2 linked regions of the Luteipulveratus mongoliensis genome follow. The protein of the gene in region 2 interacts with the protein of the main gene of each other region in a pairwise test. Links are inferred from orthologs where the notes say so. Each region holds a gene or a part of one and is shown on either strand. Other genes may lie near its edges.

Region 1 (15,623 bases), 4.7 Mb from region 2 along the record:
TACGTCGTCGCCGGACCAGCCGTGTGCGCGGACCAGACCGCCCCGGTCAACGCCCATCGCGAGCCATCCGGAAGGCGACAGGTGGGCGTGGCAGTAGACCCGCATCTGTGCCGCCATGGTCGACGTGACAACGACCGTCACCAGCCCGTCGACGCCGAACGCGGCCTCTCGCAACCAGTCCGGCAGGGCCGGGAGGTCAGCGAGGTCGAGCGCGATGGTCATCGCCTCCGGATCGCCCTCGCGAACCAGCGCGGCGAGCAGGGGTACGTCCTCCGCGCGGACCGCGGGCGCGCTCTCGTGGTCTCGGTGACTGTCCTCGAACTGGCGGGCCGGCGCGGGCACCATCGCCCAGAGCGCGTCGATCAGGTCAGCCAACGGCCCTTCCTCGACGGCCGCGGTCGGGCAACCGGAATCCGTCGAGGTCGCGTGCTCGGCCGCGAGCACGAACGAGTCGCCGAGCACCACCACGCGGCAGGTCACCCGAGTGATGCCGTCCTGGGCGAGCAGGTGCAGGACGAGGTCGGCTTCCTCGATGCGAGCAAGAACCTCCGCCTGACCACGCGACCGCCACATCACGGCACGCCCAGGACGTCGCGCACGGACAAGACACCGGGCAGCACCGGTGCTCGGAGCAGCGCCTCCTTGGCCGTGTGCTCATGGCGCTCGACCGCACGGGCGTGCGCGTCGAGCCGGTCCTTGAGCTCGTCCAGCTCGTCCGCGCAGTGGCCGAGCTCCCGGGCGCGCTCCGAGAGGCGTTGTCGGTAGCGCTGCGCACTGGCGCCCTGCCAGTGGACATGATCGGCGCTCGCGGCGGCGCGTCGAGCACGGCGAGCGTCATCGGCCATCCGGCCGACGGCTCGTGAGGCGGTGCGGATCTGCTGGGAGTCGTCCATAGCGCCCAGGATCCTGCCGCCCGCTTCACGTGGCAGCAGCGCTCAGATCGGTTGTGGACAAACGGGACTCGGGGGTCGGGGGTGTGTCTATCCGACGACGTTGCAGAGGTTGAGCTCTGCGCCATGATCGAGGGCGAGGTGGCGAGTTCCGTCCGCGTCGAAAGTCACCAGGTGATGGCCGGTCAGCCGGTAGAAGCCCTGACTGAGTCCGTCGCTCCCGGCCGGGAAGCCCATGCCGACGGGACCGTTCATCTCGTAGCTCTCCATGGTTCCGTCCGCGCGGTAGAGCACGGTCGCGTGACCGCTGAGGTTCTGGTGACTGGATGCGCCGGTGCTCAGGTTGGTCACCCGGACGATGAGCGGCCCGACGTACTTCTCCTGGCGCGGCTTGCCGTTGTCCCACCGCTGGAGCACCTTGACGCGGATGTCCTGGATCACTGGCTCGGACTTCAGGTCGAACGTTCCGCAGTAGCGCGCGGCGGGCAGTGTGAGCGCACTCTCGACGTAGGGCGCCCACCTCTCGTGCACGTCGTGCCAACCTGCCGCACTGGCGGGCCCGACGCCGAGGCCCGCTCCCATAAGCGTGGCCGCGAGGGTTGCCTTCACGATGACTGAACGCATGATGGTGTCCTAACCGTTTGTCAGCAATAACTGGTTATGTCACTCAAGCGGTTAGCATCAGACGCGTCAAGGGAGGTGCGTGTGGCGACGTGGTGGATCACGGTGGGCGATCGCGTCCTGCCCAAGCAGATCGGTGGCCATCCGGCGCTCGAGCTGTGCAACACCCGCTCGGGCTGGGGCGAGCCGTACGACGACCGCCAGAACTACCTGCGCGACCTGACCTACCTCGTGACGCTCGGTGAGCTCAACGGCCTGCTCTCGCACGATCGTGCAAACACGTTGATCCGCAAGGCATCTCGCGAACCCCAAGCGGCGTCGGACGTACTCGCCAGCACCGTCTCGCTCCGGGCTGATCTGTACGACGCACTCACCGGCCGATCAACGTCGGCGGGTTTCCGGCGGGTCGCCGATGCCATCGCCGAAGCCCGTTCCCGGCAGGAGCTGGTCTCCGACTCTGACGGGCCGCACTGGGTGTTCAAGGGTCGCCCCAGCCTCAAGGAGTCGCTGGACTGCTTCCTTGTCGCGGCATCCGATCTGCTGACAGGACAACGCTTCTCGCAGATCGAAGGCTGTCCAGGGTCGGATTGCGGATGGCTCTTCCTCAACGGCTCTGGCCGCCGCCGCTGGTGCCAGATGGCGGTGTGCGGCAACAGAGCCAAGCAGGCGGCGTACGCGGACCGGTCCCGGCAGGCACAGCCATGAACGACGCGCCAGCCCGGCCGGCGTTCGTGCTGCATGACCACCGGAAGCCGCAGCCGCACTTCGACCTACGCCTGGAGGAGGGCGGCGTGTTGCGCTCCTGGGCAGTGCCTCGGGGGCTGCCGACGTCGCCGAAGCACAACCGCCTCGCTGTTGCCGTGCCGGACCATGACCTCGATCATCTGGATTACACCGACGAGCACAAGTCCATCGCCGACACCGGCTGGTGGGAAGAGCACGACCGCAACGAGCGGCGAATCGTGTTCACCCTCCACGGGATTCGCGACAACCGACGCTACGCCCTGATCAAGACGGACAAGGACTGGCTGCTCCACCTGACGAAGGATCAACCAGCCACTTGACTCTCGGGCGGCCCGAGAGTCCACGCTGGTCCTATGGACGAGCTGATGACGATCGGGCGCTTCGCGCGCATCAGTGGCTTGTCGGTCCACACGTTGCGGCACTACGACGACGTCGGCCTGCTGACGCCTGCTCAAGTTGACCCGGAGTCCGGGTATCGCCGTTACAGCCGCGATCAAGTTCGTCTTGCCCGGTTGATCCAGTCACTCAGATGGATCGACCTGCCGATAGATCGGATCCGGAACGTGATCCAGGGGCCGGCAGACCCGGCGTCGCAAGAGATCTTCGCGCGGCACCGAGACCAGCTCGAGCGCACCAGGCGGCGGCTCGACGCGCAGGTCAGAGACGTTAACCAAATCCTGAGGAGAGGACTCATCATGTCGACGACCACGACCGGCGTCAGACCAGTTCAGCTCAAGATCACCGTCGATGACTTGGACTCGTCAATCGCCTTCTACCAGAAGGCCTTTGACCTGAGCTACGACGTGACTCGCAGGACCTCCGACACGGAGTTCTCGTCGTTTCTGTTCGGCGAGTATGGCCAGGAGGGCTTCTTCCTTCTCCATCTACTGGTCAAGGATGGCGAAGACACCGACGCGCCGCGGGGGCCTTCGACGTTCGGCCTGATGGTTGATGATCTCGACGACTCTCACAGCCGGGCCCTATCCGCGGGCGGGCGCGAGGCTGTTCCACCTCGCGATCCGGAAGGTATGCCGCGATCGTCGGCCGTGACGGATCCGAGTGGCAACTGGATCTGGCTGTACCAAGCCTGATGCTGACCTTGGGTCCTGGGAGACGCGCGCTGGAGCGCGCGCCTGCCAGGACCCAAGGCGAGCAAGCGGAGCTAGGCGTCGGCGCCCACCGGATCCTTGCCACGTCGTACGGCTGCGAGCAGCATGTTGGCGACGTCGACGACCTCGACCTCCTCGCGGGCCTCACCATCGGCCTGTTTGGCAGTCAGCCCGTCGGTCATCATCACGCGGCAGAACGGGCAGCCGATCGCGATGCGGTCAGCGCCGGTCGCGACGGCCTCGTCGGTGCGGTTGAGGTTGATGCGCGAGCCGAGCTTCTCCTCCATCCACATGCGGGCACCGCCGGCGCCGCAGCAGAACGACTTCTCGCCGGAACGCTCCATCTCCTTGAGCTCCACACCGGGCAGCGCGCCGATGAGCTCGCGCGGCGGGGCGTACACACCGTTGTGGCGCCCGAGGTAGCACGGGTCGTGGTAGGTCACGGACTCCGCGGTCGAGGCCGCGCCCGAGGTGTCGGCTTCGTCGGGACGGGCCACCGGCACGAGCTTCTTCTCGCGCACGAGGCGGTTGAGCAGCTGCGTGTGGTGCACGACCTCGTACTCGCCGCCAACCTGCGGGTACTCGTTCTTGATGGTGTTGAAGCAGTGCGCACAGGTGACGACGATCTTCTTGACCTTGGCGTCGTTGAGCGTCTCGACGTTGCCCGCAGCCAGCGTCTGGAACAGCATCTCGTTGCCGGCGCGACGGGCCGGGTCGCCGGTGCAGGTCTCGCCGTCGCCCAGCACGGCGAAGTCGACGCCGGCCGTGTTGAGCAGCTCGGCCACGGCACGCGTGGTCTTCTTGGCGCGGTCCTCGTACGCTCCCGCGCACCCCACCCAGAACAACCACTCGACGTCCTCGGCCGACTCGATATCGGACCCGATGACCTTGACCTCGAACGGCAGGTCCTTGGCCCAGTCGAGCCGGGCGCGTGCCGACATACCCCACGGATTCTGTTTGTTCTCAAGGTTTTTGAACAGGCCACCCAGCTCAGACGGGAAGGCCGACTCGATCAGCACCTGGTAGCGACGCATGTCGACGATGTGGTCGACGTGCTCGATGTCCACGGGGCACTGCTCCACGCACGCGCCACAGGTCGTACAGGACCACAGCACGTCCTGGTCGATGACCGCATCAGGCCCATGCGGGTTGTACGCAGTCAGCGGCGCGCTCAGGTCGTACGACGTGTCGCCGATCAGCGCTGTCGTCACCGCTGCCGGCTCCTCGCTCGGCGCACTGCCCGCTGCGACGGCCTTGAGGTAGGGCGCCTTGGCGTTGGCGTTCTCGCGCAAGGTCATCATCAGCAGCTTGGGCGACAGCGGCTTCTCGGTGTTCCAGGCAGGGCACTGCGACTGGCAGCGCCCGCACTCGGTGCAGGTGGAGAAGTCGAGCAGACCCTTCCAGGTGAAGTCCTCGACCTTGCCGACGCCGAGCTTGACGTCGTCGGACTCCTCGTCGCCCATGAGCTCGTCGAGGTTCTCGAAGTCGATCGGCTTGCCGGCGAGCTGCATCGGCTTGAGCGGACCGAGGGCCGTACGACCGTCGGCGTTGCGCTTGAACCAGATGTTGAAGAACGCCAGGAAGCGGTGCCAGGCGACGCCCATCGTGACGTTGAGCGAGATGGTGATCATCCACGCGAAGGAGATCAGGATCTTGATCGCGGCGACGACCACGATCATCTGCTCGATCGAGTGCTCGGACATCTTGGCGAACAGCTCGCCGAGCGGGAACGAGAGCGGGAAGTGCAGCGCGTTCGCGTCGTGCTCGCCGGTCACCTTGTAGAGGCCGTACTCAAGCGCGCGCAGCGAGAAGATGCAGATCGTGACGGTGAGGATCGTCAGCTCGACGTAGTACGCCTGCCAGAACGTCGAGCCGAAGAAGCGCGAGTACCGGCCCTGCGGGCTGGGATTGCGGCCCGGGTGGTTCTTACGGCGGACCAGCATCAGCGTGATGATGCCGAAGAAGCCCAGGACCGCGAAGACGTCGACGATCCACTCGTACGGCGGGAAGTGGCTGATCAGCGGCAGCATGAACGAGGGCTTGAAGACCTGCCCAATGGCGTTGACCAGGGTCAGCACGAGCAGCCCGAACGACAGCATCGTGAACCAGTGGGCCACCGCGACGACGGGCAGTCGTGACATCCGGGTGTGGCCCAAGAACTCGCGGATCAAGGTCCACGTGCGGGCGCCCGGGTTGTTCGTACGGCTCTCCGGCTGGCCGAGTCGGTACGTCGCCATCATCGTGCGGATCGCGCGAGCGAACAGCGCAATGGCGACCAGAGTGACCGGCATCGTGATCACCGCAGCGATGATCTGAAGTGCTGACATGGCGAGCAGTCTAATCATTTGTTACTCACTGGTAACCGGTAAGGCTGACCTGGCCTGCTCAGGCGGTGACCGCCTGGTGGGCGGCGGTTGCGCTATCAATAACTGCCTGTTGGAATAGGCATAACTAGCCCGCGCACTGTTCGGTGATGCTGCGGGCCGTGAGCGAACTCCAACGAAGGCGGTAGCAGTGCCCATCCTCGACGACGTCACCCAGGCCATCGGCAACACACCTCTGGTCCGTATCAACCGGATCATCGAGTCCGACGCGATCGTTACGGCCAAGCTGGAGTTCAGCAACCCGGCCGCCTCCGTGAAGGACCGCATCGGCGCCGCGATCATCAAGGCTGCCGAGGACGCTGGTGAGCTCAAGCCGGGCGGCACGATCGTCGAGGCCACGTCGGGCAACACCGGCATCGCGCTCGCGATGGTTGGCGCGGCCAAGGGCTACAAGGTCGTCCTGGCCATGCCCGAGACGATGTCCAAGGAGCGCCGCGCCCTGCTCAAGGCGTACGGCGCCGAGCTCGTCCTGACCGAAGGTGCCCTGGGTATGAAGGGCGCGGTCGACAAGTCCAACGAGATCGTCGCGGAGCGCGACGGTGCCATCCTGGCGCGTCAGTTCGCCAACGAGGCCAACCCCGAGATCCACCGGCAGACCACCGCCGAGGAGATCTGGAAGGACACCGACGGCGAGGTCGACATCCTCGTGTCAGGCATCGGCACCGGTGGCACGATCACCGGCGTCGGCCAGGTCCTCAAGGGTCGCAAGCCCGGTGTGCAGATCATTGCGGTCGAGCCGGAGGAGTCGGCCATCCTCAACGGCGGCGCCCCTGGTCCGCACAAGATCCAGGGCCTCGGCGCCAACTTCGTGCCCGAGATCCTCGACCGCGAGATCTACGACGAGGTCATCGACGTCAACGCCGCCACCTCCGTGGAGTGGGCCCGCAAGGCCGCCACTCAGGAGGGTCTGCTCGTCGGCATCTCATCGGGTGCCGCCCTCGCTGCTGCGGACCAGGTCGCCCGCCGCCCCGAGAACGCTGGCAAGACCATCGTCGTGATCATCCCGTCGTTCGGCGAGCGCTACCTGTCCACGATCCTGTTCGAGGGCCTGGTTGACTAACGGCATGGGTGCCGACGTGCTGCTGACCGGCGGGGTCCCGCGCAAGAAGGTGACCCAGTCGGTCCGCCGCGCGGTCGAGTCGGTGCGCGCCGATATCGATGCCGCGATCGAGCGCGATCCGGCGGTCGACTCACGTCTGGAGATGGCGCTCGCCTCACCGGGTCTGCACGCGATCTGGTCACACCGGTTGGCCCACCGCATGTGGACCAAGGGTGGCCGCTGGCGCCTGCCCGCGCGGATGCTGTCACAGACGGCGCGGGCCGTGACCGGGGTGGAGATCCACCCCGGCGCGCAGATCGGCAAGCGCTTCTTCATCGACCACGGGATGGGTGTCGTGATCGGTGAGACGGCCGAGGTGGGCGATGACGTCCTGCTCTACCACGGCGTCACGCTCGGTGGCCGCTCGCTGGCGCGCGTGAAGCGCCACCCGACCGTCGGCGACGGTGTCACCATCGGCGCCGGCGCGCGCATCCTCGGGCCCGTACGCGTGGGGGACCGTGCGCAGGTCGGCGCCAACGCCGTGGTCGTCAAGGACGTACCGCCGCAGGCCGTGGCCACCGGGATCCCGGCCAAGGTGCGCTTCCCCGAACCCACCTACGACCCCTTCGCCGATCCAGCCCTGCTGATCTGACGCTCACCGATCGACCGGTCCATGGGCCGTCCCCCGGCTAAGAGACTGCGTCTCCCGAATCTGACCCCCTTGTAAGTGCGTCAGATTCAGGAGACGCAGTCTCTTAGGTGCTGCGCGGCGTGAGGTCGCGGCGGACGTACGGCATGCGAAAGGCCCGCACCCTGGTCGGGGTGCGGGCCTTTGGCGTGGGTGGCGGTCAGCCCTTGGCGGCAGCCTTCAGCTTGCTGCCGGCGGTGACCTTTGCGGCCTTGGAGGCAGCGATCTGGATCTCCTCGCCGGTCTGCGGGTTGCGACCGGTGCGCGCAGCGCGGTCGACGACCTCAATGGTGAGCAGGCCGGGGAGCTGGATCTTCTCGCCGCGGCCAACGGCCTCGAGGATGACATCGTTGAGGCCCGTGATCACGGTGTTGGCGTCCTTGACGCTGACGCCCGTGCGCTGAGCGATGGTGCTGGCGAGGTCAGTGCGGTTCATTGAAAGGTCCTGTCCTGTGGTTGAACGGTGAGCCACTCCTGGCCCGGGTTTGAAACTACGGCAGTTCGTCGCAGATTGCGCGTTGGCACGCGGCGAAATTCCCCGTCGTGTCGCGGATCTTCGCGCGCCTGGCTGCGGACACAGTACGCCGACGGGGGTCGATCAGGGGAGCGGGTCGCTCTCGGGACCCTCGCCGGTGGTGTCGGTCCGCCGGTGGGCGCCGACCGCGGGGTCGCTCTGGGGGTCGTCCTTGCTGGTCACCTTGTGTGCCGCCTTCTGCGCGGCGGAGGTGGCCGACTGGGCGGCCGAAGTGGCTGCGGAGGTGACCGCAGGCGCCTTCGCCTTGACCTGCTCGGCCACGTCGCCGACCTTGCTCTGGACCGAAGGGTTCTCCCAGACCTTGTTGGCCTGTGACTTGAGCTGTTCGTACCGCTGCTTGCCTGCGCGTGCGCCCAGGACGTAACCGGCGCCGAGGCCGATCAGAAATGACAGCTTGCCCATCGTTGGTCTCCTTTCGACTGCGCTCGACCCTAACAACGCCAGGCGGTGCGGCTGGTGACGGCGAGGAGTGGCTGGTCGGCGTGTCTCCCCGCCGCGTCTAGGATGGTCTGGCTTGCCCACCCGTGGGCAGGGGAGGGCTCGCATAGTGGCCTAGTGCGGCGGTCTTGAAAACCGCTAAGTCGGTTACCCCGGCTTCGTGGGTTCGAATCCCACGCCCTCCGCCAGAAGATCGACGTTAGAACCCTCGTCAGACCGCATGGTCTGGCGGGGGTTCTTTGCGTCCTGGCGGGTGGGTTGGTCGTCGGTGCCGTTGGGCGCCAGGACGGCCTGTGTGACGTTCTGGGCGCCGTTTGGATGGGATGGCGGGGTGTGTGCGTTCGAGGCGCTGGCGGCGTCCGTCGTGCCAGTTGGGGTCGCACCGCGTGAGGCATCATCATCTGGCCTGGGATTGCCGTCTGAGCTGTCGTACTCATCGCTCGAGGTGTCATCACCGAGCCGGGTGACCGTCTCAACAACGTCTGTCGTGTCACCCTCGATCAGGTCCTCGTAGGCGCCGACGCGGATCCGCTCGTAGACGGCGTGGTTGAGCAGTCTGCGTGCTTCGGGTGGGCACTGTTCGTAGAACTGACCAGCGCTGGCGAGCAGGCTGAGTACGAGGTCGAGCCGGATCGTCAGGCGGTCGAGATCCTGGGTCAGGCTGCCCAGTCGTCCTTGGGCAGCCACTAGCTGCCCGGCCAGGTCGGCTTGCCTAACTTGGAAGTCTTCGAGGGTGACGGCTTCAGCCAGGTAGGCGTCGAGGAGCCGTTGCTTGGTGGTCGTCAGGCGCGCCACATCTTTCTCGGCGGCTTTCAGGTTACGACTTTGGCTGGAGCGGCTGGCGAGCAATTGCTGGTCGGCTTCGGCTTTAATATGTTGCGCTTCCATGGGGCTGAGTGTTTCTCGGTACCACAGATCGACGACTGCGTCTTCGACTTTCTCGGCGGAAAGGTAGGGCAAGTCGCAGATGGTGCCGGGTGTGCCGGTGGCTTTGGTGCCCGCTGGAATCAGGCGCTTCTTGGCGCGGCCGAGGCAGAAAAAGTACGCGTACTGCCCACCTTGCCCACGGTTAATCGAGTAACCCAGGCGGGACAAGCATCTGGCGCACACGATCGAGCCTTTCAGGTAATGGTCCCGCCGCCAGGAACGATCACCGGCCACCTTTCGCCCGGCGAGGAGTTCTTGGACGCGCGCGAACGTGGCGTCGTCAACCAGGGGCTCGTGGTTGCCGGGATAGACCACTCCCCGGTGCACTACTTTCCCGGTGTAATAGGGGTTCGACAGCAGTCGGTGCAGCGAGGCTCGGGCCAGCGGTTTGCCAATGGCGCGGCTATCTCGGGTGGTGAGGCCACGAGCCGCCAGTTCAACGGTCAGTTGCGACAGCGACAGCTCGCCACCAGCGTACTGCTCGAACGCCCACGAGATATGAGGTGCACGTACTGGATCCGGGATGACCGTCTTGACTTCACGCGAGACGCCGTCGTCGCCGGTGATCCGTGTGGTGGAGTTGATATACCCGGTTGGTGCATAGCCGATCGTGCCACCGCGCTTGGCTTTCTCAGCGATGCCCTTCTTGGCCTCAGAACTGAGGTTACGCGAATAAAATTCTGCCATCGTGGCCATGATGCCGTGCAGCAACATACCGGCTGGGGTTTCGTCGATCTGCTCAGAGACCGACACCAGTTGCGCACCAGCCTGCCGGATGGCCAGCAGCAACGCGACGTCGTCGGCACGGTCACGTGCCAACCGGTCGAGTTTGTGCACGATGACGAACGCGACGGGCGGCTGACTCTTATCCGCCAGTCGAGCGAGCAGGTCTTGTAGCCCGTCTCGATCTGCTGAACGGGCCGATGCGCCGGCGTCTATGTATTCCCCAGCAACTGACGCTCCCAGTTCCGACGCTTTGCGCGTACAGGCCTCCCGCTGTGCGGGCAGCGAATACCCTTCTGCCTCACCCCCACGGTGCGCCTGGCGCGAGGTGCTCACCCGCAAATACAACAACGCCAAGAGGCCGCTCGCTGACGAGAGGCTTTCCGGTGCCGAATTGGAGGGGGTGGGACGGTCCATGTATCCATTTTACCAGGAAACCGCGACCGTTAAGGAAATTGTTTTTGCGTATGACGACTGCTCAGGTAGACGTAAACCTATTGAGATAGTGCGGCTATTTCGGCGTTCGGGAATTGTCGATCCCTCGATGCCAAGGGCTACGCGGTTTGTGAGCCGGATGACATAGCGAATGGCGCTTGGCTTGGTTGAGTCATGTCCACATGCTCGGTGCCGTCATTGTCCCGCAACGCGCTAGCATCGCGGGCTACGCGAACGGAGTCAGTGCGCGTCGAGACTGTCGACTTGCTCGCCGATCTCTGCCAGAGTGTCTGCGGGCGGCGCAAGGGGTGCCGCCATGAGGGGAGACTCAAAGCATGATGCGTAACAAAATTGCCGGGGTGGGGCTCGCATTCGCAGCGGTGATCGTGACGGGGACAGGCGGCGCTGAGGCCGTGGCGCAGGATGGACCAAGCGCGCCGGCTGCGGTCGCGACGCATGACGGCGTGGTGGAGAGGACTTACGCAGACGGCACTCGACAGGTGACCGACACCAAGAGTGACGGTTCGATGGTGGACACGATCACGCTTACGGACGGGTCGCAGTCGATCCTCGAGGTGTCGGCACCGATGGAGGTTAGTGACCCCAAGCTGGCAGCTAGCGGGTGGAAGGAGCGTCGCTGGAAGACCCAGCGGCACATCGGGAGCTGGTGGAACGGCCCCTACTGGTACTTCAACACCTACGGCTCGTGGCGGTACAATGGAAGCCAGATGATCTCGGGGGACAAGCGCTGCGGCGAGAACGGGGGCGTCGGGTACTCGCTGGAGAACTACGCGTGCTACCGCGAGCGTCAGAGGAACAACTCGATGGACACCGTCGACAAGACATCGGTCAGCGTTTTGGTTCACGGGTCGCCAGTGAAGACAAACAAATGGTCGCGGACGCGTTCTTGGGTGTCTGGAAGCATCCAGAGGTTCTACGACGGCGCCAACGGCAACATCTAGATCAATGTCCTAGGAGGACAAGATGGCAGCACAGGTTGAGTCGAGCAACCGTGGGTGGTGGCTCTCGGCACTTGGCCTCGGGGTGGCCATGTTGGTCACTCTGCTAGTCGGTGGGATTCTCCCATTCATCGGAGGACCGCTGGTTGCGGCGATCTTCATCTGGGGACCACTGCGAGCAGCACCGATCAGGTCGAGGATTGCCGTCGGCGCGGTCGGCCTGCTCGTGCTCCTCATTCATATACGCCTCTACCGCTAGGCAAGAAGCCCCTGGCACGTGCCGTGCCAGGCTTCTCTGCGTCTGGATGAAACCGGGAGCTTCTGAGGTTAGTCAGATGAGATAAGTTCGGAAGATCTGGGGTTCGGTAAGACGAACAAAAGACTCCCAACGCCGAGAGTGGCGTTGGGAGTCTTTTGTGTGCGCTGGAGGATATCCACAGTACCGCATCAAAGAAGATCCGCAGGTTTGACAATGCACGCAGCGCCGCCGCTTTGCTATAATTTAAGCAAGCATGAACTACAGGCGTTTGAACATAAAGAGAGAACTGAAGGGTTTCGCGCTCTGTGCGCTGGCGCTACTTTTGGCGCTGTTGATCGTAGTCGCCATCTGGGTCGCCTTTCACCACACATCTATCCCGAACTGTATGGGTGATGGATTATGCGAAACCACCAACACGCTGGGTGGCGATATCTATTGGGGAATGGCGGTCTCACTTGTTTTCCTGTTTACAGTGCATGCCTGGACGGCCGCATGGCTGGGTGCCGCCCTGGTCGTACACATAGCACTGCGCCTAACGCATCATCTCCGACACGCTAGGCGCAGCACCACTTGATCTTTGACTAGCCGACCGTGGTCGGCGGAGCGATGTCGGTCACCCCTTCATCTGGCTGGCCGTTCGAAGTTGGCGCGTCGGTATGATCGCGCTCCTTGTTCAATTCGTTTCCACAACGAGTCCCTAGCCAGTTGTCGAACGTCCCACGCCAACTTTCCAGGTCATACGTCGTGCCAGTCGCCCAAACGTTCTTACCTGGCACAAGTGCCAGATGCTGGTGACACTCCAACTGGTCGTAGATCGAGTCCGCGAGCGTGCCATACAAGCCGCTCACGCAGTTTTGGATGGCATGCCACTCATCAATAGTGGCGGCTGTTGGATCTGAGGCGGTTCTGGCTTCCCAGGTCGGCCAGGCGATGATCTTGAAATCGCCATTGCTCCAACGCTCGACGGAAATATCTGAGAAGTACTTCGACGGGCCGCAGTAAGGAACCCAGCCGGAGCCACTAGCTGACGGTGTCGCACTCGCCCCTCCACCACACCGAGGCACGTTTGGTGTCCAGTCGTCCGACCCTGTATCTATGTGGGCATTGGGGAGGTAGCTGCCGTCCGACAGCTGCTCCCAAATCGTGCTTGTCGATGCCCCGTTGCTGACTGACTCACCGGTTGTCTCGCAGGCGATCTGGACGGATGTGCCATCTGAGACTGCCGCTCCCGCAGCGGGTGCCCCCATGCTGGGCGCCGTCCGAGGGAAGATCCCGATGTTGGTCCACGCCACCGGGTAGACCACGTCGGCGTGTGCTGGACCACCGAGTGCCGCTAGGTACATGGTGCTAACAAGCGCAAGCACAATGCCGCGCAGAGCGAGTTTGCGTGTTGATTGGTTCATGACCGCACTCCTTTTTGGTTGTGCGGTCGTCCGCCGACTCCGGGAGTGGACCCAGCGAACGACCACCATGCAGACGCTCATCGGCCGGACTCCCCGTTGCACCGGGACTTCGGAATCGTGGTCGGTGAGGCATGACAAGGATGACACGGCCAGAACTCACGCGGCAAGAGGTCACGGAGGTACCAATCAGCCCCCCTGGTGCAACAGGAGGGCTGAGGCGTGGCACGAGGGCCACAGCGCATCAGGGCCAACAGCGCGGTCCTGAGCATCTACATGTTGGCCGCTCTGAGAGCGGACATCAGCAGCGTACCGGAACGCATGCGGCTGTGACAGCCTTGACAGGAGCGGACGTCGCGTCGGTGACAAGTTCAGTCCATGCTCTACGGCTACGACGTAGCCGTATATTTCGGTGCCCAAAACGAGGCATCTACGCAGGTCAGAGGCGTGACAGAAGTCGACCGGGCGGACGGTCGGGCGGAACAGTGCTGGTCAGGGCTACTTGCCCAGCTCTGACAGCACGGACGCCACCCGATCCCACACACCAGGGTTCCAACGTTGTCCAGAGAGGACCGCCAACTGAGCCCTCCTGGAACAGCTCCTCCTCCGGTCGCTGTCGCAGGCTCCAGCGAGCCGGCATCGTCGCCACTCCGCGAGCCCTCCTGGAGCGCTGCGAGGCGGATTACTTGCGCCCGTGGTCGTCCCTGTCTAATCGCCACGCGGGGCGGGCGGCGAGGATATCCTCGTGCAAGCGACTCGGCTCGGCATGGTCGCGGATCTCGGGACGCTTCACGTGGTGCCATCATCAGTGGTGCTCCAGGACGGTTCCGGCTCGCTGTGTCGGGGTCGTCCGTTGGAACCTGTGTGACAGCCCCCACCCACTCGCCCCCTCGAGCGGGTCAGACCAGGGTGCTCGACCCGACCGGGTCGTGCACCACACCTGAGAAGCCCGACACGGCTCGGTACCCATGTCCGGACCGCGCACCATGCTTTTCCCGGAACAGAGGAAGTGATCCGTGGCTAACTCGGCCACCGCCCCGTCCAGCAAGTCCAACTCGTCGGCACCCGCCGGTCCTCCCCAGGACGGTCAGACGTTCGACACGGTCATGCGCGGCTACGAGCGCCGTCAGGTCGACGAAGCTCTGGCTGCCAAGAACAAGGAGATCACCCGGCTGAAGGTCTCGCTCGCCGAGGCCAACCGCCAGCACCAGGTGACCGCCGAGACCGCAGAGCGTTCCGACAAGGAGCTGCGTGAGCTCAAGGCCCGTTCGGCGGGCTCGGAGCCGACCAAGGCGGAGGACAGCTTCGGCTTCCGCGCCGAGAAGCTCCTGCGCATCGCCGAGAACGAGGCGACCGAGATGCGTCAGAACGCCAGCAAGGAGTCGTCCGCGATTCTGGAGAAGGCGCGCACGGATGCTGAGAAGCACCGTCACGACGTCGAGCAGACGCTGATCACGCGCGCCTCGCTGCTTGAGCAGCAGGCCGTGCAGCGTTCGGCCGAGCTGCAGGAGCGCGAGCAGCAGATCGCCGACCAGCTGGCAGCCGCGCGTCAGCAGGCCGAGCACCTGCACGGTGCAGCCGAGCAGGCTGCACTGCGACTGCGCAAGGAGGCCGAGGCGGCCGCAGACGAGGCGCGTCAGCGTGCCGAGTCCGACGTCCAGCGTCAGCGCGACCAGGGCACACAGGAGCTGTCTCGCCTGACCGGCCTGCAGTCCGATGTCCGCTCCGAGCTGGCTCGCCTCACCGAGGTGCTGACCTCCGAGCTGAACAGCAACGGTGGTGCGCCGCCCAAGAAGGCCGCCCCGGCGCAGCCGGCCAAGCAGGAGGGCGACGAGCGCTCCGGCGCCAGCGCCCAGTCCAGCACGTCCGGCAAGCGCTAAGCCGTACGTTCTGCACCGCGCTCACGTGAGCGCACGGTCGGGCCGCCCCTCTCGGGAGGGGCGGCCCGACGGCGTACAGCGGCATTGCGGGCCAGGATTTGACAGAAGTGACAGAAGGGGCAGGATTTTTCCGTCGCCCTCCATCTGCCTGGCGTTCATCTTGACCGTGCTACCGTCGTCTGCGGTTGCAGTTGCAGTTCCTCTCAGAACGAAGAGGTGCCCGCGCAAGCGGGCGCTTTGATGTTGTGGGGCGTGTTCCACCGTGTTCCACGCTTTCGGGGGTTTGGCCAGCGGCAGCCGTGCCCCGCATCGCGGGGTGTCACCGCCAGAGCAACAGAATGAGAGTTACCCCCCATGGCACAGGGAACCGTGAAGTGGTTCAACGCTGAGAAGGGCTTCGGCTTCATCGCACAGGACGGTGGAGGTCCGGACGTGTTCGTCCACTACTCCGCCATCCAGACCCAGGGCTACCGCAGCCTGGACGAGGCACAGCGTGTCGAGTTCGAGATCACCCAGGGCGACAAGGGTCCGCAGGCGACTAACGTCACCACGGTCTGAGACCTGACTTATATATCGGCCGACCACGTCGGCT
Region 2 (15,810 bases):
CTTTCCGTGGCGACTCCCAGGTCACCACCTGGTTGCACCGCATCATCGTCAATGCCTGCCTCGACCGCCTGCGTCGGATCAAGCCGACCAGCGAGCTCCCCGAGTACGAGATGGCCGACCGGCACGACCACCACAGCTCGGTGGATGTCCGGCTGGACATCCAGGAGGCCCTGGCCAAGATCCCCGAGGGTCAACGGATGGCACTCACCCTCGTCGACATGCACGGCATCAGCGTCGCCGAGGCGGCTCAGGTGCTCGAGGTCGCCGAAGGCACCATCAAGTCCCGATGTGCGCGTGGTCGTACGGCCCTGGCGGAGCTGCTGCGCGACAAACGCGGTGACGGCTATCCGCTGCCGCGCTGAGGCCACAGGAGCACCCGGGATGACGCGTACTGAGGCTTGCGTACGACGTGCCGAGATTCAGTGGCCACGATGGGGAACCACGCGGCGTACAGCGGCGTCGCAACACCGATTGATGTTGGCCCACCTCCGTGCAAACCCCACATCCTCAGGTGTAGAAGTTTCTGCAACTGGGACGGAACCCCCACTCGACATCCGTCGTCCTACTCATGTCCTGGCCTGGATCCATCGTGCCTTCCACGCACGTGCGACCCGGTGCCAGACGTCGAGAGCCGCCGCTCTCGTCGACGGTTGAATCGGAGGTTGCCAGTGAATGCACCACAGAACCCCGGAGGTCCCTCGTCGCATGATGACGAGCAGGACCCCACCGGTGTGCGTGCTCTGCTCTCCTCGTTGCCGGACCCCGGACCCATGCCTGACGACGTCATGGCACGGATCCAGTCCGCACTGACGCAGGAGCAAGAGTCCCGCGCCGGCACGTCCGAGAACGTCACTCCCCTGATCGGTCGGCCCGCGCCGGCCGTTGACGGGGCCAGCGTCGTCCCGACCACGACTACTCGTGGTCGCCGACGCTGGCTCGCTCCGGTCGCCGGACTCGGCGCCGCGGCCGCGATCGCCATCGGTGCGGTCGGTGCCACGCAGCTCATGGGCAATGACGACACACCTGTCGGTGCCGTGCCGACGTCGTCCAACCCAGGCGTTGCACCCTCCGACGACAAGGTCAGCATCCAGAACACCGGCACCGAGTACACCGCCGCTGGGCTGTCGACCCAGGCGACGTCCCTCAAGACTCAGACCGGGATGATCGACCCGACCCGAGCCGAGGCCATCGGTCTTGGTCCGGTCGCGACGAGCACCGGCCTGCTGGACTGCCTGAAGGGCCTCGGTCCTCAGCTCGTCACGGCGGACAAGATCGCTGCGGACTTCGGCCAGTACGAGGGCCAGCCGGCCGTCGTGGTCGTCATCACCGACAAGGGCAAGAGCAACGCCTGGGTGTTCTCGCGCCAGTGCTCGCAGGGTGACGGCAAGATCGCCGGACCGACTCAGGTCACCTGACGTTCTCGCCAGCTGTACGCCGGTCGCGCACTCGCGTGACCGGCGTACTTCTGTCTTCGGCCCAGCCCGTGGCCCCGGCGGGACAGGGAGGGAATGGGCACCGCTTACGATTCGTTGAGGGCAGTACGCCCGCCTACAGACCTTTCAGACCCCGGAGGACGACTCGTGACCACAGCCACCGACGAGGTGCGCAACCTGATCATCATCGGTTCTGGTCCCGCGGGTTATACCGCCGCGGTCTATGCCGCGCGAGCCAACCTTGAGCCGCTGGTCTTCGAGGGCTCGGTGACCGCCGGCGGTGCACTGATGAACACCACGGATGTGGAGAACTTCCCCGGCTTCGCCGACGGCATCATGGGCCCGGACCTGATGGAGCAGATGCGCGCCCAGGCCGAGCGTTTCGGCGCCGAGCTGATCCGCGACGACGTGGAGTCAGTCGACCTGACGGGCCAGATCAAGACGGTCACCGACGGCGCCGGTACGACCCACCGGGCTCGCGCGGTCATCCTCGCCATGGGCTCGGCCTACCGCGAGCTCGGTCTGCCCGACGAGCAGCGCCTCTCCGGGCACGGCGTCTCCTGGTGTGCCACCTGCGATGGTGCGTTCTTCCGCGACCAGGACATTGCGGTCGTGGGTGGCGGTGACTCGGCCGTGGAGGAAGCCACCTTCCTGACCCGGTTCGCCAAGTCGGTCACGATGATCCACCGTCGTGACGAGCTGCGTGCTTCCAAGATCATGGCCGAGCGGGCGCAGACCAACGACAAGATCGAGTTCGCCTGGAACAGCGAGGTTTCCGCGATCCGCGGTGACGCCAAGGTCTCGGGCGTGACGCTGCGCGACACGGTGACCGGTGAGCAGCGCGAGCTGCCCGCGACGGGCGTGTTCGTGGCGATCGGGCACCTGCCGCGCAACGAGCTCATCACCGGCCAGGTCGAGCTGGACGACGAGGGCTACGTCCTGGTCGAGGGTCGTTCGACGCGCACCAACCTCGAGGGAGTCTTCGCGTGCGGAGACCTCGTCGACCACACCTACCGTCAGGCCATCACCGCCGCCGGCTCCGGCTGTGCTGCCAGCCTGGACGCCGAGCGTTTCCTCGCCACACTGGACCCCGCGTCCGAGCGTGAGCGTGGAGGCGCCGCCGAAGAGCCCGTTCCTGCCACCATCTGACCAACCCGAGAAAGGACCCCCATGGGTGCTACTAAGTCGACAACTGACGCGACCTTCGAGGCCGACGTCCTGAAGAACCCCAAGCCGGTCCTGGTGGACTTCTGGGCCGAGTGGTGCGGACCCTGCCGCGCCGTTGCGCCGATCCTCGAGGAGATCGCGGCGGAGCACGCCGACAAGATCGAGGTCATCAAGCTCAACACGGACGAGAACCCGGCCACGTCGGCGAAGTACGGCATCACGGGTATCCCGACGATGAACGTCTACGTCAACGGCGAGGTCGTCAAGACCCTGGTCGGCGCGCTGCCGAAGCCGAAGCTGGTGCGTGAGCTGGACCAGTTCATCGCCTGAGCGATCGTCTGACTGCCTCACGGCAACACGAAGGCCCCAACCTGATTCAGGTTGGGGCCTTCGTCATGCTTGTCAACGAAAGTGATTGGTACGTCTAGCGATTCGAGCGTTCGAGCGCGGAACCTGTCGCTGCGGGCTGACGGCCACAGCGACTCGCCAGGGCAACGCCTCTCGACATCACGGCCGCTGAAGACCGAGCTGCTCGACGATGCGGTCGAGGTCGTCCACGGAGGCGAACTCGACGGTCAGCTTGCCCTTGCGCTTGCCGAGCGCGATCGCGACACGCGTGTCCAGCCGGTCCGACAGCTTGGCGGCCAGGTCCTCAAGGTGCGGGTGGCGGGCGCCCATTCGAGGTGTCGACCGGCGAGGCTTCTCCTGGTCCCCACCGAGCGAGACGATCTCCTCGACGGTTCGCACCGAAAGGCCCTCAGCCACAATGCGCTGGGCGAGGCGCTCCATGGCCGCTGCGTCCGGAAGACCCAGCAATGCGCGCGCATGGCCAGCGGACAAGACGCCGGCGGCAACGCGGCGCTGGACCAGCGGCGGCAGCTTCATCAGACGCAAGGTGTTGGAGATCTGCGGCCGTGATCGGCCGATACGCCCTGCGAGCTGGTCGTGCGTGCAGCCGAAGTCCTCGAGCAGCTGCTGGTATGCGGCGGCCTCCTCGAGCGGGTTCAGCTGCGCTCGGTGCAGGTTCTCCAGGAGGGCGTCGCGCAGCAGATCATCATCCGTAGTGCTCCGGATGATGGCCGGCACGGTGGCCTTCCCAGCCCCCTTGCTGGCGCGCCACCGACGCTCTCCCATGATCAGCTCGTACGCACGGCCCTCGTCGTCCGCCTCGCGATCCGTGGCCGGCACCGGGCGTACGACGATCGGCTGCAGCACGCCGATCTCGGCGATGCTGTGGATGAGCTCGGCCATGTCGTCCTCATCGAAGACCTGCCGCGGCTGCTTCGGGTTCGGGCGAATGTCATCGACATCGATCTCAGCAAACTCGGCGCCGGGAACTGGGGCGAGGCCGCGCTGTTCGGACTCATCCTGAGCTGCTGCTGAAGGGGTGCTGCTCTCTTGCGCATCCGACGATGGATCGCTCTCGTCCGACGTGCTCGGACGAGCGGCATCGATCACGGCGGTGCTGGTAGCACCTGTAGAGGCGTCGTCTCCCGTGGAACCTTCGCCCACGCGCTCATTGAAGAAGACGTCACTGGGTCGCGCGGCTCCCGCAGGAGCACTCGGGATGAGCGCCCCTAGGCCGCGTCCGAGTCCCCGCCGTTTGTCGCTCACGCTTCCTCCAAGTCCTGTCGTGGAGCCATCCACGACGTCATACGTTGTGGGCGCTACCGCGCCCTGGTCAAGGTTACTTGCCGTGCAGACTGCTCTCGGGGAGGGCCTGCCGGATCGGCCCGTCCGTCCTCGTTCACAGACGTCGAGCGCTCGCTCTCCCGCTCAGAAGACCGACCTGCGTCAGCAAGTTGGGGACTCCCAGGACGTTCGTTTCCCGTGAAACATTCAGTCCTCGGTAGAGCGCTCAAGCGCCCAAGGAAGCGCCCCGCACCGCGAGCTCGGTCGCCGACTCTGCGTAGGAGAGCGCGCCGCTGCTCGCCGGGTCATACGTCATCACGGTCAGCCCGTGGCTCGGCGCCTCCGAGATGCGCACTGAGCGCGGCACTGTCGTCTTCAGGACCTGATCGGGGAAGTGCGTGCGAACCTCATCGGCGACCTGCGCAGACAGACGTGTACGGCCGTCGTACATGGTCAGCAAGATGGTGGTGATCTGCAGCGCCGGGTTCAAGTGCGCCTTGATCAGCTCGATGTTGGTGAGCAGCTGACTGAGCCCCTCCAGCGCGTAGTACTCGCACTGGATCGGGATGAAGACCTCCTGGGCGGCGACGAACGCGTTGACCGTCAGCAGACCAAGACTCGGCGGGCAGTCGATCAGCACGTAGTCGTACGTCCGCTCTCCGAGCTCCTTGAGATGAGCGGACAGGGCGCGGTTCAGGCGCTGCTCTCGTGCGACGAGGGAGACCAGCTCGATCTCCGCACCGGCCAGGTGGATCGTCGCTGGAGCACACCACAGTCCAGGGATGTCTGGGCACTCCTGGACGACCTCGCCCAACGGCTTGCCTTCGACCACCACGTCGTAGACCGACTCGACCTCGGCGTGGTGCTCGATCCCGAGTGCCGTGCTCGCATTGCCCTGCGGATCGATGTCGATCACGAGCACGCGTAGGCCGGCCTGCGCGAGGGCGGCGGCCACGTTGACGGTGGTCGTCGTCTTGCCGACCCCGCCCTTCTGGTTGGCCACGGTCATGACGCGTGTGTGCGCAGGCTTGGGAATCTCCGTCTGAGCGATGGCTTGCCGGCGACGTGCGTGCTCCTCCAGGGCGCGGGCGATCGGCGTCTCGTCGGAGCCCTCAAGGTCGATGGGTGCGCTGCTCGACGCGACGTTCGGAGCCTTTGGCCGCGTCGCCCTGGTAGCCACGATGCCCGCCGGGACGTCGGAGCTCGCGGCCGACCTTTCGTTGGTTTCACGGGAAACATGCGGCGCTGGGACCGCCGGTGCTGGCACAGGCGATGCCGGCGCGGTCGCGTGCCGCTCCTGGGCTCCGCCCTCCGGCGCGCTGGTCGCCGACCCGTTCGATGTGTCGCTGCTGCCAGTACTTCCCACCATGTGTGACTCCTCGTCAGCCAGTCGGAGCCAACCGACAGGTGCTGGTGATGCTTCGGCCTCGTGGCCCTGCCAACCCACCGGGGTCGTCGTCATTGTCTGCACCTACCGGCTCCGTTCAATCAGTCTTGCGTCGTCAACGACTCACAGCTGAGAGCTCCGTCGTTGTGCTCGCTTGGCGCGCTTCTTCTCGGCGCTGAGAGCTGGTCCGGAACCCACCGGCGTCCGAAGTCGTGGGGAGGTGCCGTCCACCCGGAGAGCCACGACGGTGGTCGGTGGATCGACCAAGCCTTCACCGTAGGTGGCGATGGCCGTCTCCGCGACCCGCAAGCGACGGAGAATGTCGGCGTCCTCGGTGACCTCCACCTGAGCGCGCTCCCCCTTGAGGGCAACCATCCTGCCTTGGGGGCGAAGCAGAGGCAGCGACAGACGTGCCAGCTCGCCCAGCCGGGCGACGGCGCGAGACGTCACAGCATCCACCGACAAGTCGTCCCACAGCTGTTCCGCCTTGCCTCGCCGAACGACCACGTTCGACAGGCCAATGTCTCGCGCCACATGCTCCAACCAGCGCGTCCGCCGTTCGAGGGGCTCCACCAGCGTCACCCGTAGGTCCGGGCGCGTGAGCGCGAGCACCATTCCCGGAAGCCCTGCGCCGGCCCCGACGTCCGCGACCGACGAGTCCTCGTCAAAGGCCGGATGGATGACCGCGCAGTTCAAGATGTGGCGGTCCCACAGCCGAGGGACCTCGCGTGGCCCGATCAGACCGTGGGAGACACCTGTACTGGCGAGGTGTGCGACGTACGCCTCAGCGAGCTCCAGCTGTGAGCCGAAGATCGCCGACGCACCAGACGGAGCCGGTGGCGGGGCCTGATCTGGCCCACGCGCGTCGTCCGGTTCCACGTGAAACGCTCAGCTCGCAGGCAGTACGACGACGTAGCGGCGCGGCTCTGCGCCCTCGGACTCCGAGGACAGACCTGCCGCGAGTACAGCGTCGTGCACCACCTTGCGCTCGAAGGCAGTCATGGGCTCGAGGGGCGCGCTCTCACCGGTCGTACGAACAGTCTCGACGACCGCCTCCGCCTGCTTCACCAGCTCGGCGCGACGATCAGCCCGGTAGCCGGCCACATCGAGCATCAGCCGGCTGCGATCGCCCGTCTCAGCCTGAACCGCCAGGCGCGTCAGCTCCTGCAGAGCATCCAGCACCTTGCCACCGTCGCCCACCAGGCGGCGAGGCACGCGGCCTTCGTCGCTGTCCACGATGGAAACCGCAGCGCGGTCTCCATCGATGTCGACATCGATGTCGCCATCGAGGTCGGCGATGTCGAGCAAGGTCTCCAGGAAGTCAGCGGCAACCTCGCCTTCGCGCTCCAACAGTGACTCGTCGCCGGACTCCTCATCGTCCTCGTCACCGTCATCGTCAGGCTCGCCGTCGCTGTCCGCCTGCGCATCCGCGCTGATCTCGTCGTCCTGCTCGTCGCGATCCTCGGCATCTGCGTCGGGCGCTACCTGCTCGATGCTCGCGATCGCATCCGAGGTCTCAGGCGTCGAGAGCCCGTCAGTCAACTCGTCAGCATCTGCGGCGACGTCGTGGGTGGGGGTGCTCTGGTCTTCAGTCATGGGGTTACTCCAGGAATCTCACACAGCAGGGTCAGGGGGGCGCGGGGCGCGAACTCAGCTCGCTCAGCGTTTGCGCTTGGGCGTGTTGCGCTTGGGCTGGACGCGCTGACCGCTGCCCTTGCCCGCTTCGACGCCAGACGCTGTGGCCCGACCTGGCGCGGCCACCGGCTTGTCGTCATCCGGCTCGTCATCGTCCTTCGATGAGGACAGGCCAGGGACCGTGAGCTTCTTGGTCTCCTTGCCCTTGGCGCGGTTGCGCTCCTCGAGGGCCTTCTCGGCCGCCGATCCGGGTGCTGGCATCCGGCGGATGACGTAGAACTGCTGACCCATCGACCACAGGTTGGTGACCAACCAGTAGATGAGCACGCCGATCGGGAAGTTCGGGCCGGTGATGAAGAAGATCAGCGGCATCAAGTACATGATGTATTTCTGCTGCTTGGCCATCGGGTTGTCCAAGGCGGCCTGCGGCATGTTCTTGGTCATCAGCTGGCGCTGCGTGGTGAACGTCGTAGCCGACATCAGGACGATCAGCACCATCGTGACGATCTTCGCCGAGAGGCCATCTGAGTTCAGGAACGTCGAGGACAACTGCGCGCCGAAGAGGGTCGAGCTCTCGGCCTGCTCGGCCAGGTTGCGGGTCAGCGGCCCAAGCGCTTCCTTCTCACCGTCGGCCATCTTGGGCAGACCGTGCAGCACGCGGAACAGCGCGAAGAAGAACGGGCTCTGCAGCAGGATCGGGAGGCAGGAGCCGAACGGGTTGGTGCCCGTCCGCTTGTAGAGCTCCATCGTCTCCTCGGTCATCTTCTGCCGAGACTCAGGGTCCTTCTTACCCTTGTACTTCTTCTGGATCTTCTGCATCTCCGGCTGGATGAGCTGCAACCGGCGCGACGACTTGATCTGCTTGACGAACAGCGGGATCAGCAGGATGCGCAGCACGATGACGAGTCCGACGATGGACAGGGCCCACGTCACACCGTTGTCGGAGGGCAGCCCCACGAAGGTGAACGCCTTGTGGAAGCCGACCATGATGGTCGCGACGAACCACTCGAGGGGGAAAAGGATGGTGTCGATCATTGAGATCCTCAGTGCGGGTGTGGCATGTGGGTGTCGCGATGCGGAACGTGGTCCACACCGCCGGGGTTCCAGGGGTTACAGCGCAGCAAGCGCCGGGCGGCCAGCCACGTGCCCTTGAACGGCCCGTAGCGCCGTAGCGCGGTCAGGGCGTAGGCAGAGCAGCTGGGGATGAAACGGCAGGACGGCGGAGTCAGCGGGGAGATGAAGCGCTGATAGAGCCGTACCAGCCAGACGAGTGGCAGCGCCGCGACGCTCGCCCGTTCGTGCGCAGTCGGTGCCGGGATGCTCACGACAGCCTCTTCAGCACGGAGCGCAGCAAGCGGTCCAGCTCGCCGCCCAGGTCGGCGGTGGTCGCGCCGGCACTGGCCGGCTGAGCGCGTACGACGAGGTCGACGTCCGTCGGCACCGCACCGAGACGCTCGCGAACCAGGTGCCGCAGGACGCGCTTGGTGCGGTTGCGCACGACCGAGCCCCCGACTGCCTTGGATACGACAAAACCGACACGCGGGAGCGGGTGCTCACCGGTGCCGGCTTTGTCGTTGAACGAGTCTGGGTGGCGAGCCGCGTGGACGACCAGCAGGTGGCCCCCGGCGCGAGCGGCGGAGAGCCGAGCGGAGTCGGTCCGACCACGCAGCACGGCGCGATAGTCAGTGGCCGTGCGCAGGCGATGTGCTGAGGGCAGCACAGTCATCCCTAGGTCAGCCACGACCGCGCGACCGGCGCGCGCTCAGGCCGACAGGCGAGCGCGGCCCTTGGTGCGGCGTGACGCCAGCACCGCACGGCCCGCGCGGGTACGCATGCGCAGACGGAAGCCGTGCTTCTTGGCACGACGACGGTTGTTGGGCTGGAAGGTGCGCTTGCTCACGGCGGTCTCCGGTCGGTCTACAGGCAGGGCCTGCGCTGTGGTCAGGATGACGCCCGCGATGGAGCGCCCGGTTGCGGCCAAGTCACGGCCGCTGTCGGAAGCCCACAGTCCACGGTTGACGCCACCGGTGAGGTGTCGACAGCAGTGCGCTCAGTGAGCATGCGAAAACGGCCATGACAGGCACGGTCGCCACCACGATACGGGCGTGGTGGAAGGCGGGTCAAACTGAGTACGTCCGCCCGAACCGCACCATTGAACGCGCGCCTACCGGACGTGGCCAGACGACACGCCGTGCATCGGCCGTTGAAAACCAAAAGATGGCCGTCACGGTGTTGCCCAGCGCCCTCGGAGTTGTTAGCGTCTGGCCTTCTGACCCGGCTCCACCTCTTCGTACACAGCCTGTGGATAAGCCTGTGGATTGCCTGCCTAGTCTAGGTTCGCTGGAGCAGCGGTAGCCACGACACAGCGGAGGGGAGCACGGTGACTGTAAGCGAGCATCAACCGGATCTTGCCCACGTCTGGCACTCCACAGTGCTAGCACTTGAGGAGACCGGCATCGCCGCTCGCGACCGTGCGTTTCTGCGGTTGACCCGTCTCGTCGGTCTGGTCGACCAGACCGCACTCCTCGCGGTGCCGTTCGATCACACCAAGGACATTCTCGAGACGACCCTGCGCGAGCCGGTGTCCGCCGCGCTGAGTCGACACCTCAACCGCGACGTACGCCTCGCCATCACCGTCGATCCGCAGCTGCGACAGACGGTCGACGGGAGCGCCGAGGCGCGCGAGGCCGGCATCGGTGAGGACGAGGTCGCCGAGACCGAGGCGGAGGAGCGTGCGACCCGCGACACCGTCGTACCCCTGCGGGCGTCAGTCCCGATGACGACGACTCGGCCGGTCGAGCCGGTCACCGATGCGCGACTCAACCCGAAGTACACGTTCGACACGTTCGTCATCGGTGCCAGCAACCGGTTCGCCCACGCCGCGGCGTTCGCGGTGGCCGAGGCGCCCGCGAAGTCGTACAACCCGCTGTTCGTCTACGGCGACTCCGGGCTGGGCAAGACGCACCTGCTGCACGCGATCGGTCACTACGTGCGCAACCTCTACCCGAGCATGCGCGTGCGCTACGTGAACTCCGAGGAGTTCACCAACGACTTCATCAACTCGATCCGCGACGACAAGGCGAGCAGCTTTCAGAAGCGCTACCGAGACGACGTCGACGTCCTCCTCATCGACGACGTGCAGTTCCTGCAGGGCAAGGACGGCACGCAGGAGGAGTTCTTCCACACCTTCAACGCGCTGCACGATGGTGAGAAGCAGATCGTCCTCACCAGCGACCAGCCGCCCAAGAAACTGAGCGGGTTCGCCGACCGGATGCGGTCGCGGTTCGAGTGGGGTCTGCAGACCGACGTCACGCCGCCCGACCTGGAGACCCGCATCGCCATCCTGCGCAAGAAGGCGATCGCCGAGCGGATGAACGTGCCCGACGACGTGCTGGAGCTCATCGCCAGCAAGTTCTCCACCAACATCCGCGAGCTCGAGGGTGCGTTGATTCGCGTCATGGCGTTCGCCTCACTGTCGCAGCAGCCGGTCGATCAGCAGGTCGCCGGCTACGTGCTGAAGGACCTGGTCCCGAGCGCCAGCACCGGCCAGATCACGGCCACCCTGATCATGACCAAGACGGCCGAGTACTTCCATGTGTCGGTCGAGGAGCTCTGCGGTTCGTCGCGATCACGCACGCTGGTGACCGCGCGACAGATCGCGATGTATCTGTGCCGTGAGCTCACCGAGCTGTCGCTGCCCAAGATCGGTCAGCAGTTCGGCGGCCGGGACCACACCACGGTCATGCACGCCGACCGCAAGATCCGGCAGCTGATCGGTGAGCGCCGGCCGATCTACGATCAGATCACCGAGCTCACCAGCCAGATCACCCGCGCTGCCGCGGGCTGAGTGCCGTCGACGCCGCGAGCGTCAGCCGAACAGGCGGGCCACGGCGTCGCGCGCCAGCAGGAAACCGACGATGCCGATGATCCAGCTCGTCGTCTCGCGGCTCGAGCGCTCCATCCAGGCACCGAACCTGCGCAGTACCGGCTCGATCAGCTGGCGTGCTCCGAGCCGGACGACCAGGAGTACCAGCGCCGGCAGGATCATCACCACGCAGTAGAGCAGTAGCGCGCCGACGTGCATGGGAACGGCGAGATCCGCCTTCGCCAGGATCCCGATGGCTCCCAGGTAGGGCAGCATCGTCGCGACCTCCAGGCCGGCCGCAGCCAGGGCCAGCGTCACCAGGCCGCGGTACCCGCGCTCCGCACCGTCCGCCGTCTCCACGCCCATCGCCTGGTCCCGCCAGCGGGTGAGGCGGCCGCCTCCCGCCTGCTGAGGGCGACTCTTGCGGACCATCCAGAACGAATAGGCGAACAGCGCGACGCCAAGCACGAGCTGCACGGCGAATGCGGTCTTGCTCTCCAGGAATCCGTCGAGGTCGTCGACGAACGCCGCCACCCCGGCGGAGAGCAACAGCCCGACCACGGCGTAGAAGGCGGCCACGGTCCCGAGGAAGACCACCACCCGGGCCGGCCGGAGGCGTCCGGGCGCGAGCATCAGCCAGATCGGGATGAGCAGCGTGCCGAACGACGTGGAGTCGATCAGCGCCAGGACAGCGAGGGTGCCAAGGAGAGCGGGGGTCACACCCTCAGCCTGTCGCCTCGGTACCGGGGTCCACAGCGGCCACAAGACCATCAATCTCAGCTGCACCCCCCACCTTGGGCGTACGTCCTTCGTCGCGGCGCGATTGACCCTCGCCTTGAACGTGAGGCCCGACCCGTTGTCCACAGGCTGTGGGGAAGCCTGGGGATGACCATGGGGATAAGCCTGTGGAAAACAATGACCCTCGCGTTCGACCCCGAACCCACGACGGGACGCGGTGCGCCCGCGAAGCCCTCGATCGCGGTGCTGATGACCGCAGCCCGTGCCGTATAAGCCCGCAAAACCAAGGTGTGCGACGGTTATCCACAGCCTGGGGATAGACCTGTGGGCAAGTCACAGCACGCCATTCACGCCACCTACGCCACAGAAGTCACACCTGTTTCGCCGCCGGCACGAGCTGTTTCGATCCCCACACCCTGCGCACAACCTGTGGATCAACAGTCGAATCAGTGGGGACGACGCGTGGACCGGCCGACTTATCCCCAGGTCGAGCAAGTTATCCACACCCTGTCTCCACGCCCTGTGCACAGCCCAGATCACCGAGATGGCGGTCCGTACGGCTGTTGTCCACAGAATCCACAGGTGCGATCACCACTACTACCCTTATCGACCAGCTGACGCCCCGCCCCGCGTACCTGGGGATGACGTGGACAGTGAGCCATTCGTTCGTCACTCATCCAGACCAGGAACGTGCGCCCCAGATGTTGGATTGCCACCAAAGACCCGACTAGGGTCGGCTCGCACCCGGCGTACGCGTGGGTGTCCTCTCTCGCTCCATCACACGACCGACGTCGGTGACCGGAGCGGAGCCAGACGACGAAGGATCGCCGCGCGGTCACCGCACCGTGGCGCGACAGGCAAGGGACGGTGGACGTGAAGCTCCGGGTCGATCGCGACGTGCTGGCCGAAGCAGTGACGTGGGCGGTACGAGGTCTGTCCCCGCGTCCGCCGGTGCCAGTCCTGGCGGGGGTGCTGCTGGAAGCCACGCCCGAGGGCCTGGTCCTGAGCGCCTTCGACTACGAGGTCTCAGCCAGGGTCACGGTGGATGCGCAGGTCGATGAGCCGGGCACGGTGCTCGTGCTGGGTCGCCTGCTCGCCGACATCTCCCGGAGCCTGCCGAGCAAGCCGGTCGAGATCGCGACCGACGGATCCAAGGTGCAGGTGACCTGCGGCTCAAGCCGCTTCAGCCTCCAGCAGATGCCGACGGACGACTACCCGACCCTGCCGTCCTCGCCCGACTCCACGGGCAGCATCAACGGCGATGTCTTCACCCAGGCGGTCGGTCAGGTCTCGATCGCGGCCGACCGTGGTGACACCTTGCCGATCCTCACGGGCGTCCGGGTCGAGATCGAGGGCGAGAAGATCACCCTCCTGGCGACTGACCGCTACCGGCTGGCGATGCGCGAGCTGAGCTGGAACCCGAGCGTGACCGATGCCAGCCACGTTGCACTGATCCCGGCCCGCACGCTGTCGGAGACGGCCAAGGCCCTCGGCGCCTCCGGGTCGGTCGACATCGCACTTGGCACGGCCGCCGGTGGCGACGGCCTGGTCGGCTTCGAGGCCGGTCAGCGGCGGGCGACCACCCGCCTGCTCGACGGTGAGTACCCCAAGGTCACCTCGATCTTCCCCACCAGCGTCGACTCGGTCTCCGTCATCGAGACCGCGGCGCTGACCGAGGCGGTCAAGCGTGTCTCCCTCGTGGCCGAGCGCAACACCCCGATCCGGCTGCGCTTCTCCGAGGGCCAGGTCGCGATCGAGGCCGGCACCGGTGACGACGCGCAGGCGAGCGAGGCGGTCGAGGCGACGCTGACCGGTCCAGAGCTGGAGATCGCGTTCAACCCCCAGTTCCTGCTCGACGGGCTGGGCGCGCTCGGTACGTCGTACGCCCGCCTGTCGTTCACCCAGCCGAGCCGTCCGGCCGTCCTGAGCGGGCAGGCCGAGGCGGACGGCGATGCGGACGAGAGCTATCGCTACGTCCTGATGCCTGTCCGTTTCGCCAGCTGACCACGCCACTCGGCTCGGTCAGCCGGCCCGTACAACTCCTGATGGTGGGGAGTCTTCGCGACCGCTCGCAGCGGGCGTAGCGTTCCACCAGGGCACCACCCGTTTCCGCAGAGCGCGAAGGAGCATTTCGATGCAGCTGGGTCTGATCGGTCTGGGCAAGATGGGCGGCAACATGCGCGAGCGCATCCGTCGCGCCGACCACGAGGTCATCGGCTTCGACCGCAACCCTGAGGTCAGCGACGTTGCTGACCTGAAGGAGCTGGTCAGCAAGCTCAAGGCACCGCGCACCGTCTGGGTCATGGTGCCTGCGGGCGACCCGACGCGCGAGACCATCAAAGAGCTCAGCGGCCTGCTGTCCGAGGGCGACATGGTCATCGACGGTGGCAACAGCAAGTTCACCGATGACCAGGCCAACGCCGAGCTGCTCAAGGACAAGGGCATCGGCTACGTCGACTGCGGTGTGTCTGGCGGCGTCTGGGGCCTGGACAACGGCTACGGCCTGATGTGTGGCGGCGACGCCGAGCACGTCGAGCGCGCGATGCCGATCTTCGACGCGCTGCGACCCGAAGGTCCGCGCGAGGAGGGCTTCGTCCACGCCGGCAAGGTCGGCGCCGGCCACTACGCGAAGATGGTCCACAACGGCATCGAGTACGGCCTGATGCACGCCTACGCCGAGGGTTTCGAGCTGCTCGAGGCCAAGGACATCGTCGAGGACGTCGAAGGCTGCTTCAAGGCTTGGACCCGTGGCACCGTCGTCCGCTCCTGGCTGCTGGACCTCCTGGTCAAGTCCCTCGAGGAGACGCCTCACCTCGAGGGCATCAGCGAGTACTCCACCGACTCCGGCGAGGGTCGCTGGACCCTGGAGGAAGGCATCAACCTCGCGGTCCCGATGCCGGTGCTGGCGGCCGCACTGTTCGCCCGCTTCAGCTCACGGCAGGAGAACTCCCCGCAGATGCGGGCCGTCGCCGCGCTGCGTGGACAGTTCGGCGGCCACGAGGTGATGAAGTTCGGCGAGGAGCCTTGGCGAGCGGCCAAGGAGGGGCACAGCGAGGTCAGCCCTGCTGCTCAGCCGAAGCAGGACGACAGGCCCAAGCCTGGCGCGAAGGCCAGCGAGCACTGAGCCACTAGCGCGGGGACGGGTCGGCCCGTGCGCCGAAGGTGACCTTCCGGCGTACGGATCAACGCCCTTGTCCGATGCTCCGCGAGATGGCGCGAGGGAGGAACGGATGTATCTGCGGCACCTGTCGCTGGTCGACTACCGCTCCTACCCGGTTGCCGAGGTCGAGCTCGAGCCAGGCATCACGACGTTCGTCGGCCTCAACGGACAGGGCAAGACCAACCTGGTCGAGGCGGCCGGATACCTCGCCAGTCTGTCCTCCCATCGGGTCGCGCAGGACGCGCCGCTGGTCCGAGCCGGCGCCGAGCAGGCGATCATCCGGGCGGTCGTCGTGCGCGACGGCCGTGAACAGATCGTGGAGCTGGAGATCAATCCCGGTCGCGCCAACCGTGCTCGCCTCGGCAGAGCGGCACTGACCCGCCCGCGCGACATCCTCGGCGCGCTGCGCACCGTGCTCTTCGCCCCTGAGGACCTGGCACTCGTCAAAGGTGACCCGTCCGAGCGGCGACGGTTCCTCGACGAGCTCCTCGTTGCGCGGCAGCCTCGCTGGGCCGGCGCCCGGGCCGACTACGACAAGATCCTCAAGCAGCGCAACGCGCTGCTCAAGTCCTCGATGCCATTGCTGCGCAAAGGTGCTCGTCGCCCCCGCCGTGATGAGAGCCAGCCCGAGGACGAGGCGCGGGCATCCGCTCTTCACACCCTCGATGTCTGGAACACCCATCTCGCCCAGGTCGGCTCATCGCTGCTCTACGCGCGGCTGCGGCTGCTGCATGACCTGTCCCCTTACCTGGCCAAGGCGTACGACGAGGTGAGCGCGGGGCGCGGAGCCGCG

Evidence for each region.
Region 1: the proteins of dnaA (region 2) and VV02_RS24645 interact in binary tests that used the Escherichia coli proteins (3 or more experiments, as listed by UniProt). The link is inferred for Luteipulveratus mongoliensis from one-to-one orthologs.

Annotation. Positions count from the first base shown.
Region 1 is NZ_CP011112.1:5,167,418-5,183,040, reverse strand. Bases 6,274-9,080 are described here. They hold VV02_RS24645 (HU family DNA-binding protein), read right to left. Parts: upstream 7,912-9,080; coding sequence 7,636-7,911; downstream 6,274-7,635. Other genes in these bases: VV02_RS26210 (recombinase family protein), read right to left, coding at 8,596-9,080; VV02_RS24640 (YtxH domain-containing protein), read right to left, coding at 8,074-8,412; epsC (serine O-acetyltransferase EpsC), read left to right, coding at 6,813-7,439; cysK (cysteine synthase A), read left to right, coding at 6,274-6,808. Outside these bases: VV02_RS24690 (hypothetical protein), read right to left, coding at 1-573; VV02_RS24685 (hypothetical protein), read right to left, coding at 573-893; VV02_RS24680 (hypothetical protein), read right to left, coding at 981-1,514; VV02_RS24675 (CGNR zinc finger domain-containing protein), read left to right, coding at 1,596-2,216; VV02_RS24670 (DNA polymerase ligase N-terminal domain-containing protein), read left to right, coding at 2,213-2,575; VV02_RS24665 (MerR family transcriptional regulator), read left to right, coding at 2,609-3,346; VV02_RS24660 ((Fe-S)-binding protein), read right to left, coding at 3,418-5,691; more of cysK, read left to right, coding at 5,879-6,273; more of VV02_RS26210, read right to left, coding at 9,081-10,515; VV02_RS24625 (hypothetical protein), read left to right, coding at 10,869-11,495; VV02_RS26595 (DUF2599 domain-containing protein), read right to left, coding at 12,333-13,154; VV02_RS24615 (hypothetical protein), read left to right, coding at 14,168-15,031; VV02_RS24610 (cold-shock protein), read left to right, coding at 15,386-15,589.
Region 2 is NZ_CP011112.1:501,935-517,744, reverse strand. The notes cover bases 8,874-11,867. They hold dnaA (chromosomal replication initiator protein DnaA), read left to right. Parts: upstream 8,874-9,634; coding sequence 9,635-11,101; downstream 11,102-11,867. Other genes in these bases: VV02_RS02375 (GAP family protein), read right to left, coding at 11,123-11,839; rpmH (50S ribosomal protein L34), read right to left, coding at 9,017-9,154; rnpA (ribonuclease P protein component), read right to left, coding at 8,874-8,980. Outside these bases: RNA polymerase sigma factor SigM, read left to right, coding at 1-362; VV02_RS02435 (hypothetical protein), read left to right, coding at 771-1,415; trxB (thioredoxin-disulfide reductase), read left to right, coding at 1,581-2,582; trxA (thioredoxin), read left to right, coding at 2,604-2,930; VV02_RS02420 (ParB/RepB/Spo0J family partition protein), read right to left, coding at 3,108-4,214; VV02_RS02415 (ParA family protein), read right to left, coding at 4,459-5,355; 16S rRNA (guanine(527)-N(7))-methyltransferase RsmG, read right to left, coding at 5,743-6,498; VV02_RS02405 (Jag family protein), read right to left, coding at 6,508-7,215; membrane protein insertase YidC, read right to left, coding at 7,279-8,289; membrane protein insertion efficiency factor YidD, read right to left, coding at 8,298-8,579; more of rnpA, read right to left, coding at 8,576-8,873; dnaN (DNA polymerase III subunit beta), read left to right, coding at 12,731-13,861; gnd (phosphogluconate dehydrogenase (NAD(+)-dependent, decarboxylating)), read left to right, coding at 13,986-14,981; DNA replication/repair protein RecF, read left to right, coding at 15,088-15,810. UniProt on the Escherichia coli protein: Plays an essential in the initiation and regulation of chromosomal replication. Binds in an ATP-dependent fashion to the origin of replication (oriC) to initiate formation of the DNA replication initiation complex once per cell cycle.